Regions from separate parts of the Modicisalibacter sp. 'Wilcox' genome, predicted to be linked through region 1. Evidence: riboswitches for the same ligand, from Rfam matches in the RefSeq annotation. Region 1 holds a riboswitch; the other holds the start of a gene.

Region 1 (5,743 bases):
AAGAACAACCACAATCGGCGAGCCGGCCGCTGCCGCGCTCGCTCCGTCAGGAGCCGCCAACATGCCCGTTCGTGAAATCGCGCTGTATATCGATGGTCAGTCCGTGCCCTCGCAGTCCGGCGAGTGGCGCGAGGTGCTCAATCCGGCGACCCAGGAAGTGGTCGCCCGGGTGCCGTTCGCCACGCTCGAGGAGGTCGATCGCGCGGTGGCCAGCGCACGGGAGGCCTTCACCACCTGGCGCAAGGTGCCGCTGGCCCGGCGCATGCGCATCATGCTCGCCTTCCAGGCGCTGATTCGCGAGCATACCGCGGAACTCGCCGCACTGATCACCGAGGAGCACGGCAAGACGCTGCCCGATGCCAAGGGCGAGGTGGGGCGCGGGCTGGAGGTGGTCGAGCATGCCTGCTCGATCACCAGCCTGCAGCTCGGCGAGATCGCCGAGAACGTCGCCAGCGACGTCAACGTCTATTCGTTGCACCAGCCGCTGGGCGTGGGCGCCGGCATCACGGCGTTCAACTTCCCGATCATGCTGCCGTGCTTCATGTTCCCGCTGGCCATCGCCACCGGCAACACCTTCGTGCTCAAGCCCTCCGAGCAGGACCCGTCGTCGACCATGCGCCTGGTCGAGCTGGCCCACGAGGCCGGGGTGCCGCCCGGGGTGCTCAACGTGGTGCACGGCGGGCCCGAGGTCGCCAACCGGCTGTGCGACCATCCGGACATCAAGGCGCTGTCGTTCATCGGCTCGACCCGGGTCGGCACGCACATCTACGAGCGCGCCGGGGCCGCCGGCAAGCGCGTGCAGTCGATGATGGGCGCCAAGAACCATTGCGTGGTGATGCCCGACGCCAACCGCAGCCAGGCGATCAACAACGTGCTGGGCTCGGCCTTCGGCGCCGCCGGCCAGCGCTGCATGGCCAATTCGGTGCTGGTGCTGGTCGGCGAGGCCCGCGACTGGCTCGACGAGATCGTCGAGCGCGCCGGGCAGCTCAAGGTCGGGCCCGGTACCCAGGAGGACGCCGATCTGGGGCCGCTGGTCTCGCCGGCGGCGCGGGAGCGGGTGCTCGGCCTGATCGGCCAGGGCGAGGCCGAGGGCGCGACGCTGCGTCTCGACGGCCGCGGCCTGACGGTCGACGGCTATCCCGACGGCAACTTCGTCGGCCCGACGATCTTCAGCGACGTCTCCGCCGAGATGACCATCTATCGCGAGGAGGTCTTCGGCCCGGTGCTGTGCGTGGTGAGCGTCGAGACCCTCGATGACGCCATCGCCTTCATCAACGCCAACCCCAACGGCAACGGCACGGCGATCTTCACCAATTCCGGCTGGGTGGCGCGGCGCTTCGAGGCCGACATTGACGTGGGGCAGGTGGGTATCAACGTGCCGATCCCGGTGCCGGTGGCCTACTTCAGCTTTACCGGCTCGCGGGCCTCGAAGCTCGGCGACCTGGGGCCCAACGGCAAGCAGGCGATCCAGTTCTGGACCCAGACCAAGACCGTCACCGCGCGCTGGTTCGAGCCGGAGAACATCTCCAGCGGCGTCAACAGCACGATCTCGATGGGCTGACGGCCGGGCCCGCCGCGCGATGCGGCGGGCCCGATGCCGGATCAGCGGCGCGTGGTGGCGATCCCGCAGCGCTCGAGCAGCTGGATCATCGGCTCCAGCTGGCTTTCGTGCAGGACCAGCAGGGTGGCGACGTCCGGGTCCGCGTCCCGCGGCAGGATCACCGCGAACTCCCCTTCCTCGAGATGGAACTCGTGAATCTCGCGTTCACCCTGCGGGGTGAGGCAGTACGTCGAGCGGTAGTCATCGTCCTCGCCGTAGGTCAGGCGGTTGTAGACCTTGAACAGGGTGTACAGGTAAAGGCCCTGCGTGAAGGCCGGCCAGCGAGCGGGGCTGTGCCGCGTGGCGTCGTCGATCGGCTGGCCGGCGGCCTCGGCGCGGCGAATGGCGTCTTCCAGGGGCTCGGCCAGCAGCGAGGCGCTGTCGCAGGGTGACGGTCGGCCTTCGGCCCGGGCCGAGGTGTAGGCGGCGAGCACCTGGCGCATGTCGTCCAGGCAGGTCAGGGCGTGGTCGCTGTGCTGCAGGTGGCGCGGGTCGAAGTCGCCGTTTTCCCAGCCGTGCACGACGCGAAGCCGCAGGCTGTCCGTCTCCAGGGCGGGGGCCAGCAGGGCCTGCAGGGCACGCGGCAGGTGGCTCCAGCGGTCCGGAATGTCGTTGCCGAAGGCCTGGTAGGGATCATCGAAGAGTCGGTGCAGGCGGCCCGGCACGTGTTCCTGGGCTTCGTGGTATGGCATGGGGATCTCGGGTCTGATCGTTGTCTGGTGTTCTGGTAGAGTGAGATCGCTTCACGACCCTGAGACGGCGGGTTGCCGTCGGCAGGGATCGAATGCAGGACGGATAATCGTGTCTATCGACCGATATCCGCAAAACTTTAATCATCCCGACATTCAACGTCGCCAGGGGAGCCCCGTCCGCTCGGGGCTGAGAGTGTGCCGGCCGCGGCGCAGACCCTGGAACCTGATCCGGTCAATACCGGCGGAGGAAGCGCGACATGTATCTTGCCACCCTGGCCGTGCTGGGCGCGGCCCTGTTGCTGTTTGCCATTCTGGGACTGCGCGCCGGTCGCGCCGATTCGCCCCTCGACGATTACGTGACGGCGCGCAATTCCCAGCGCGGCACCACGCTGGGCCTGTCCTTCCTGGCGTCCGGCATGGGCGCCTGGATTCTCTTCGCGCCGCCGGAAGTCGGGGCCTTCGTCGGCCCGGTGGCCCTGGCCGGCTATGCCATCGGCTCGGCGCTGCCGTTCATCGTGCTGGCGCTGTGCGGGCCGGCGATCCGCCGCCGGCTGCCGACGGGACGCAGCATCGGCGAGTTTGCCGCCGAGCGTTTCGGTACCGGCATGCGCCGCTATGTGGCGTTGCTGTCGGTGCTCTACATGGCCTGCTTCCTGGCCGCCGAACTGAGTGCCATCGGCGGCATCACCGCGCTGCTCTCGCCGCTGGCGGGCAGCGTGGCGATCGTGGCCGTGGCGCTGACCACGCTGGCCTACACCGCCTGGGGCGGCCTGCGGGCCAGCCTGGTCACCGACCGCTGGCAGGCGTTGCTGCTGGGCGTGCTGCTGGTGCTGGTGGCGGGCGCGGTGCTGGGTGATCTGCCCGCGCTGCCGGCCGGCGCCGCCATGCCGAGCGTGCCGGCCGGCGAGGCGCTGAACGTGGCCGTGACCCTGGTCATCGCGGTGACGGCGGCCAACCTCTTCCACCAGGGCTACTGGCAGCGGGTCTGGGCGGCCCGCGACGGTGCCGCGCTGGGGCGTGGCGCGGTGCTGGGCGGCGTCACCACCGTGCTGGTCGTGGCGGTCGTCGGCGGGCTGGGCATCCTGGCGGCGATGAGCGGCGCCGACCTCGGCGAGCCGCCGATGCCCTTCTTTGCGCTGCTTGGTGCGGCGCCGGCCTGGCTGACCCTGCTGGTGCTGGTGCTGGCGGTGACGCTGGTGGCCTCGAGCGTCGACACCCTGCAGAACGGCATCGCCTCGCTGCTGGTCGGCGAGGGAGAGGCCCTGAGTCGCCACGGTGTCTCGCTGGCCGCGGCGCGCTGGCTCACCCTGGCGCTGATGGTGCCGGCGGTGCTGGTGGCCCTGCAGGGCTATTCGGTGCTGCGACTGTTCCTGATCGCCGATCTGCTGTGTGCCACGGCAGTGGTGCCGGTGCTGATGGGGCTGTGGGCGCGGATGAGTGCCCCGGCCGCCGCCGCCGGCGCAGTGGCCGGCCTGGTCGGCGCCATCCTGCCGGACTGGATCGCCCGGGGCAGCCTGGGTGACGCGTTGCTGGCGGCGAGCTTCCCGGGCGGCGAAACCACGCTCGCGCCGTTCGCCGGGGCTCTGGTCGCTTCCAGCGCGGTGGCGCTGCTGGTGGCGCTGGCGCGCCCGCACCCGGCCTGGCAGGCGGGATAGCCCAGCCGGGGAACTCCGCGACAACATAGCCATCGTCGCGGATTTGCGTCCTCTCCGGTCCGCTTCCAGACTGAGGCGCTATGTTGAAATGACATCGAGCAGCCGTGGAGAGGACCGATGAGCGATCAGAACACCACCCCGGACCCGCGTCGCCGTTACTCCGGCCCGGTCGTCGACGGGCCGGGAAAGGCCGCCAGCCGCGCCATGCTGCGGGCGGTGGGCTTTTCCGACGAGGACTTCACCCGCCCGCAGGTGGGCATCGCCTCGACCTGGAGCCAGGTGACGCCGTGCAACAGCCACATCGGCGGCCTGGCCGACGAGGCGCGGGCCGGTGCCGACGCGGCGGGCGGCAAGGGGGTGATCTTCAACACCATCACCATCTCGGACGGCATCGCCAACGGCACCGAGGGCATGAAGTACTCGCTGGTCTCGCGCGAGATCATCGCCGACTCGATCGAGGCGGTGGCGGGTTGCGAGGGCTTCGACGGCGTGGTGGCGATCGGTGGCTGCGACAAGAACATGCCGGGCTGCCTGATCGGCCTGGCGCGCCTCGACCGGCCCGGGGTGTTCGTCTACGGCGGCACCATCCTGCCGGGCGAGAACCACACCGACATCGTCTCGGTGTTCGAGGCGATGGGCGCGCATTCCCGCGGTGACATCGACCGCATCGAACTCAAGCAGATCGAGGAGACGGCGATTCCCGGGCCGGGGTCCTGCGGCGGCATGTACACCGCCAACACCATGGCCTCGGCGATCGAGGCGCTGGGCATGAGTCTGCCGGGCAGTTCGGCGCAGAACGCCGTCTCGCAGACCAAGCGCGACGACAGCCGCGCCGCCGGCGCCGCGGTGCTCGAGCTGCTCGAGCGCGACATCAAGCCCAGCGACATCATGACCCGCGAGGCCTTCGAGAACGCCATCACCCTGGTCATCGCCCTGGGCGGCTCGACCAACGCGGTACTGCACCTGGTCGCCATGGCCAGCGCGATCGGCGCCGAGGTGACGCTCGACGACTTCACGCGCCTCGGTCGGCGCGTCCCGGTGCTCGCCGACCTGCGGCCGAGCGGCCACTACATGATGAGCGAGCTGGTGGCGATCGGCGGCATCCAGCCGCTGATGAAGACGCTGCTCGACGCCGGTCTGCTGCATGGCGACTGTCTGACCGTGACCGGGCGCACGTTGGCCGAGAACCTGGCCGACGTCGCGCCCTATCCGAGCGATCAGCGGATCATCCAGCCGCTCGATGCCCCGCTCAAGGCGCAGAGCCACCTGCGCATCCTGCGCGGCAACCTGGCCCCGGAAGGCGCGGTGGCCAAGATCACCGGCAAGGAGGGCACGCGCTTTACCGGCCGCGCCCGGGTGTTCGGTTCCGAGGAGGAGGCCCAGGCGCGCATCAACGACGGCAGCGTGGTCGCCGGCGACGTGGTGGTGATCCGCTACGAGGGGCCGCGCGGCGGACCGGGGATGCGCGAGATGCTCACCCCGACCTCGGCGATCATGGGGCGCGGTCTGGGTGACTCGGTGGCGCTGATCACCGACGGGCGTTTCTCCGGCGGCAGTCACGGCTTCGTGGTCGGCCACGTCACGCCCGAGGCGTTCAACGGCGGGCCGATTGCGCTGGTCGAGGACGGCGACGAGATCACCATCGACGCCGAGGCCGACACCATCGATGTCGCCCTGAGCTCCGAGGAGCTCGAGCGGCGTCGCGCCGCCTGGCACCAGCCGGCACCGCGCTATCGCCGCGGCGTGCTGGCCAAGTACGCGCGCACGGTGAGTTCGGCCTCGCTGGGGGCGGTGAC
Region 2 (5,743 bases), on a different contig from region 1:
ACCCGGGCTCGGGTGGTCACCGGCGTCGCCCGACGCACCACCGGCGAGGGCTTCGAGATCCACTTCCTGGATGCCGACGCCCGCGTCCACGACGCCGACGAGACCATCGCCGCCCGCGGCGTCAACGCCAGCGTCGAGGCGGTCATCGCGCTCGACCCCGCCCAGTACCAGTGGGAATACAAGCGCTATCGCAAGACCCCCCAGGAACAGCAGGACGACCCCGACCATCGTCGCTATCGACTCTATCATCGCTGACTCGCTGCCCCCGGTGACGGGCAGCGGCTACACTGGCGAGACGCATCCACGCTTCCGGAGGTTGTGCATGGCGGCCCGGCTCCCCGCTCGCATCCGGCGCGGCGCGCTGTTCGCCGCGCTGCTGATGGCCCCCCTTGTAACCACACTCGCCGAGGCACAGCCCGCGGCCCGGGAGACGCTCGCCGTGACCGGCACCCCTCGACGCCTCGAGGCGCCGGCCGGCGTGCACATCGACAAGCGGGTCGCGCTCGACTATCCCCGCCTGATCAGCCTGGGGCAGGACGGCGAGATGTTCATCGGCAGCAAGGCCGGTATCGTCTATCGGCTGACGCCGCCCTATGACAGGGCGCAGGAACTGGTCCACCTCGACGACTACCCGCACAGCGCCGTGCGTCGCGGCGACGCCCTCTACGTGGCCACCACCGACGCCCTGCTGCGCGCCGACTACCACACGGGGGCAGCCCTCACCGCCGCCGACTTCCGCGAGGTGGCGGCGATCCCCGGGGGCGGCGGCCACAACTCGCGCTCGCTGAGCCTCGGTCCCGACGGCCGGCTCTATGTCTCGCTGGGCATCCAGGGCAACTGCTCGAACCAGTACCTGGGCAGCGGCTACGGGCCCGACCGGCGGCGCGGCGGCGTGATGGTGCTCGACGAGAGCGGCGCCGAGCCCGTCTGGCGGCCCTACGTCAGCGGCCTGCGCAATCCCGTCGGCCTGGCCTGGCGCGACGACGCCACCCTCTACGCCAGCAACAACGGCCCCGACCACTGGGGCTTCGAGCGTCCCCGCGAGGTGCTGGTGCGCGCCGAGCCGGGACGCTTCTTCGGCATGCCCTGGTTCCAGTGGATCGATAACAAGGTGACGCGCGACGACTGCATCGGTGTCGCTCCGCCGAAACCGGCAAGCGAAGTCACGCCACCGGTCGCCACCTTCCCGGCGCGCAGCGCCCCGATGGGTCTGGCCTTCCTGCCCGACGGCCACCCGCTCGGCGTCGACCTGATCGTCGCACTTCACGGCAGCTGGGCCACCGCTCCCACCGGCGGCGCGGGCGGCGATCCGGCGACGCGCCGTGAACCGGCGCTGATGGGCGTGCGTCTGGACAAGACCGGCCGCCACGGCGAGGCGGTGCCGCTGGTCACCGGCTTCCAGGACGCCGCGGGCCGGCGCTGGGCCCGCCCGGTGGGCGTCGCGGTGGGGCCCGACGGCGCCGTCTACTTCACCAGCGATAGCGGCGAGACCGGGCTCTACCGGCTGACCGTCGACACCTCAGGGGAGAATTGACCATGCTCAGGCAATCCCGCATGCACTCGCCGCTCGGCGAGATGCTGCTGCGCGCCGAGGGCGACGCCCTTACCGGGGTCTATTTCGTCGGCCAGCGCCACTATCCCAACGACATTCTCGGCGACATCGACGACGCGGCCACCGGCGACGCCCCCCTGCTTGCCGAGGCCGGGGCCCAGGTCGATGCCTATTTCGCCGGGCGCCTCGAGCGCTTCTCGCTGCCGCTCGCGCCGTCGGGCAGCGACTTCCAGCAGCGCGTCTGGCAAGCCCTCGCCGCCATTCCCTACGGCGAACGCGCAACCTACGGCGAACTCGCCCACCGGCTGGGGCTGGCGCCCGGCGCGGCCCGCGCGGTGGGTACCGCCGTCGGACGCAACCCGCTGACCATCGTGGTGCCCTGCCACCGGGTGGTCGGCAGCAAGGGCGCCCTGACCGGCTACGCCGGGGGGCTGGAACGCAAGCGCGCGCTGCTCGACCTCGAGGCCGGGCAGCGCGTCGAACCCGGTGTGGCTCAAGCCTGATCGCCGGCACCCGGCGCTGCACCTGCCCGCCGTGGTGCCGGCTTGAAGAGGATCAGCCACAGCGCCACGGCGATCAGCGCGCCGCCGATGCCGTGGGCCAGGGTCACCCGCTCGCCGAGGAACAAGGCCCCCCAGAGCACGCCGAACGCCGGCACCAGCATGGTCACCGTCAGTGGCTTGACCGGCCCCAGCTCCTGCAGCAGGCGGAAGTAGAGCAGATAGGCCAGCGCCGTGCAGGCCAGCCCCAGCGCCAGCATTGCGCCCCAGACGTCGGGTTGTACCCAGGTCGACAGCGACGGCCGGGTCGCGACCTCGGTCACCATCAACGGCGCCAGCGCCAGGCTCGCGCCGAGCTGGGTGCCCAGCGCCAGCAACCGCGAATCCAGCCCGCCCCGCTCGGCGATGAAGCGCTTGACCAGAAAGCCCGACAGCCCGTAGCAGCCCGCCGCCACCAGGCAGGCCAGCGCACCGCCCGCAAGCTGCCAGCTCAAGGGTACCGGGCCGGCCTGCACCAGCACGCCGACGCCCACCACGCCCAGAGAGACGCCAATCAGCCGCTCGCGGGTCATTGCCTCGGAAAAGAAGGCCGCGCCGATCATCACCCCCATCAGGGGCGTGGTGGCGTTGAACATCGCCGAATAGCCGGCCGGGAGCACCTGGGCGGCGAGACAGAACATCGCGAAGGGCACCCCGGAGTTGACCACACCGATCAGCAGCGTGGCCCGCCCCCTGCCCTGGAAGCGCCACGGCACACGCAACACCGCGAGAATCGCCATCAGCCCCAGCGCCCCCAGCAGCACACGGAAGAAGGCGGTGGAGAAGGCGCCCAGTGCCGGTGCAGCGATGCGCATGAACAGAAAGCTCGCACCCCATAGGGCGGAAAGCAGCAACAGGCGAAGCGAGGCATCCAGTGGCATGGCGGGTTCCCGGCGTAGTGATCGAATCGACGCTTATATTACCCGCAATGCCGCGCCGCGACCGGTCGCTTTCGGCCAACGAAGCCTCACCGCAGCCGCTTGACCCGCCGCCCGCCCTGCACCAGACTGCTCCGGCGCGTGAATTGCGCGCAACGCTTGACGGGGTGCCGGTGGAACCGGCTGAGATCACCCTATGCCCGCGGGCATCACGGTGGATCCCGATGAACCTGATCCGGCTAGTACCGGCGTAGGGATCAAGCGGAGGACCCGAACCGTGCTGTCCGCCATCCGGCTCCTTCCCGCCTACGCTGTGCGCCGCCCAGACCGTGTGGAGCACAAGAGCATGTCCAACGATACCTCCCTGACCCGCCACGCCCTGGCCGAGACCGCGCGCGTCGACGCCGCCGCCGTGGCCCCGCTGCCCGGTTCACGCAAGGTGTACGTCGAAGGCTCGCGGCCCGATATCCGCGTGCCCTTCCGCGAGATCAGCCTGTCGCCGACCCGCACCTCCGGTGCCGACGAGGAGAACCCGCCGCTGCTGGTCTACGACACCTCCGGCCCCTACACCGACCCGGAGGCCGCCATCGACCTGCGCAAGGGGCTCCCCGAGCTGCGTCGCGCCTGGATCGAGGCCCGCGGCGACACCGACTACCTCGACGGCCCGACCTCGGAGTATGGCCGCCGGCGCGCCAACGACCCGCGCCTGGCCAACCTGCGCTTCGACCTCCAGCGCACCCCGCGCCGCGCGAAGGAAGGCCGTAACGTCACCCAGCTGCACTATGCCCGCCAGGGCATCGTCACCCCCGAGATGGAATTCATCGCCATCCGCGAGAATCAGCGCCGCCAGGCGCTGGGGACCGACGAGGTCGAGCGCATCCTCGGCCACCAGCACCCGGGCGAGAACTTCGGCGCCCGCCTGCCCGAGGAGATCACCCCGGAATTCGTGCGCGACGAGGTGGCCGCGGGCCGCGCCATCATCCCGGCCAACATCAACCACCCGGAATCCGAGCCGATGATCATCGGCCGCAACTTCCTGGTGAAGATCAACGGCAACCTGGGCAACTCGGCGGTGACCTCCTCCATCGAGGACGAGGTCGACAAGATGACCTGGGGTATCCGCTGGGGCGCGGACACCATCATGGATCTCTCCACCGGACAGAACATCCACGAGACCCGCGAGTGGATCATCCGCAACGCCCCGGTGCCCATCGGCACCGTGCCGATCTACCAGGCGCTGGAGAAGGTGGGCGGCGTCGCCGAGAATCTCACCTGGGAGATCTTCCGCGACACCCTGATCGAGCAGGCCGAGCAGGGGGTGGACTACTTCACCATCCACGCCGGCGTACTGCTGCGCTACGTGCCGCTGACCGCGAAGCGCACCACCGGCATCGTCTCCCGCGGCGGCTCGATCATGGCCAAGTGGTGCCTCTATCATCACCGCGAGAGCTTCCTCTACGAGCACTTCGAGGAGATCTGCGAGATCTGCAAGCGCTATGACGTCGCCTTCTCGCTGGGCGACGGCCTGCGCCCCGGCTCGGTGGCGGACGCCAACGACGCGGCCCAGTTCGCCGAGCTCGAGACCCTGGGCGAGTTGACCCGCATCGCCTGGCGGCACGACGTGCAGGTGATGATCGAGGGCCCCGGCCACGTGCCGATGCACCTGATCAAGGAGAACATGGACAAGCAGCTTGCCGAGTGCGACGAGGCGCCCTTCTACACCCTCGGGCCGCTGACCACCGACATCGCACCGGGCTACGACCACATCACCTCCGGCATCGGCGCGGCGATGATCGGCTGGTACGGCTGCGCCATGCTCTGCTACGTCACGCCCAAGGAGCACCTGGGGCTGCCCAACAAGGACGACGTCAAGACCGGCATCATCACCTACAAGATCGCCGCCCACGCCGCCGACCTCGCCAAGGGCCACCCAGCCGCCCAGCGTCGTGACAACGCCCTGTCCAAGGCGCGCTTCGAGTTCCGCTGGGAGGATCAGTTCAACCTCGGCCTCGACCCCGACACCGCCCGCGAGTACCACGACGAGACCCTGCCCAAGGACTCGGCCAAGGTGGCCCACTTCTGCTCGATGTGCGGGCCCAAGTTCTGCTCGATGAAGATCAGCCAGGAAGTGCGCGACTACGCCAAGGACAAGGGGCTCGAGGGTGACCGCGAGGCGGTCGAGCGCGGCATGGCGGAACAGGCCGAGAAGTTCCGCGAGCAGGGCGCCGAGCTGTACAAGGAGGTGTAAGAAGGCTTGTGACGTGGCTATCTCATGACGACACCTAGGCCCGACGCTAAAGGGAATCGGGAACAGGTCCGAAGAGGGGTCCGACGCCAGGCCGAAAAGAGATCCCTCCCATTTCGGCATTCCCGCCATCCATGGCGGTCAGATAGCGTCGGTAGCCTCCAGGGAAGGATTCATGGCGCCCCGGAGGGCCGGCCCCGCTCGCAGGCCTGTCGACGATTCGCTCCGCGGGCCGAGCCATTGGCGCAAACGTCCATATCCCCGGCAGGGCTCTTCACGCTCCCAACGGCGATCCACTCGCCGGTGCTTCCCTCGATGTCGGTGACGGCTCCGCCCTGCCGCCGGGCCGGGCCCGCAGCAGGCGCAACGCATTGAGCGTGACCAGCACGGTCGCCCCGGTGTCGGCGAGGATCGCCAGCCACAGCCCGGTGATGCCCAGCACGGTGGTGACCAGGAAGATCCCCTTCAGACCCAGCGCGATGGCGATATTCTGGCGGATGTTGGCCATGGTCTCGCGGGCCAGGCCGAT

The links. A riboswitch is a leader RNA that binds a small molecule or an ion and turns the genes downstream of it on or off. The one in region 1 is predicted to bind thiamine pyrophosphate.
Region 2: linked by a shared signal. The riboswitch ahead of thiC (phosphomethylpyrimidine synthase ThiC) and the one ahead of G7A98_RS01335 (sodium:solute symporter) in region 1 are both predicted to bind thiamine pyrophosphate.

The regions. Positions count from the first base shown of each region.
Region 1 is NZ_WNXF01000001.1:300,309-306,051, reverse strand. Features, by position in the region: gene G7A98_RS01345 (CoA-acylating methylmalonate-semialdehyde dehydrogenase) at 62-1,561, shown strand; gene G7A98_RS01340 (hypothetical protein) at 1,603-2,292, opposite strand; TPP riboswitch at 2,447-2,559, shown strand; gene G7A98_RS01335 (sodium:solute symporter) at 2,550-3,947, shown strand; gene ilvD (dihydroxy-acid dehydratase) at 4,065-5,743, shown strand, end outside.
Region 2 is NZ_WNXF01000007.1:26,456-32,198, forward strand. Features, by position in the region: gene G7A98_RS08230 (lysophospholipid acyltransferase family protein) at 1-255, shown strand, start outside; gene G7A98_RS08235 (PQQ-dependent sugar dehydrogenase) at 323-1,534, shown strand; gene G7A98_RS08240 (methylated-DNA--[protein]-cysteine S-methyltransferase) at 1,537-2,055, shown strand; gene G7A98_RS08245 (EamA family transporter) at 2,046-2,972, opposite strand; TPP riboswitch at 3,123-3,243, shown strand; gene thiC (phosphomethylpyrimidine synthase ThiC) at 3,316-5,217, shown strand; gene G7A98_RS08255 (heavy metal translocating P-type ATPase) at 5,489-5,743, opposite strand, start outside.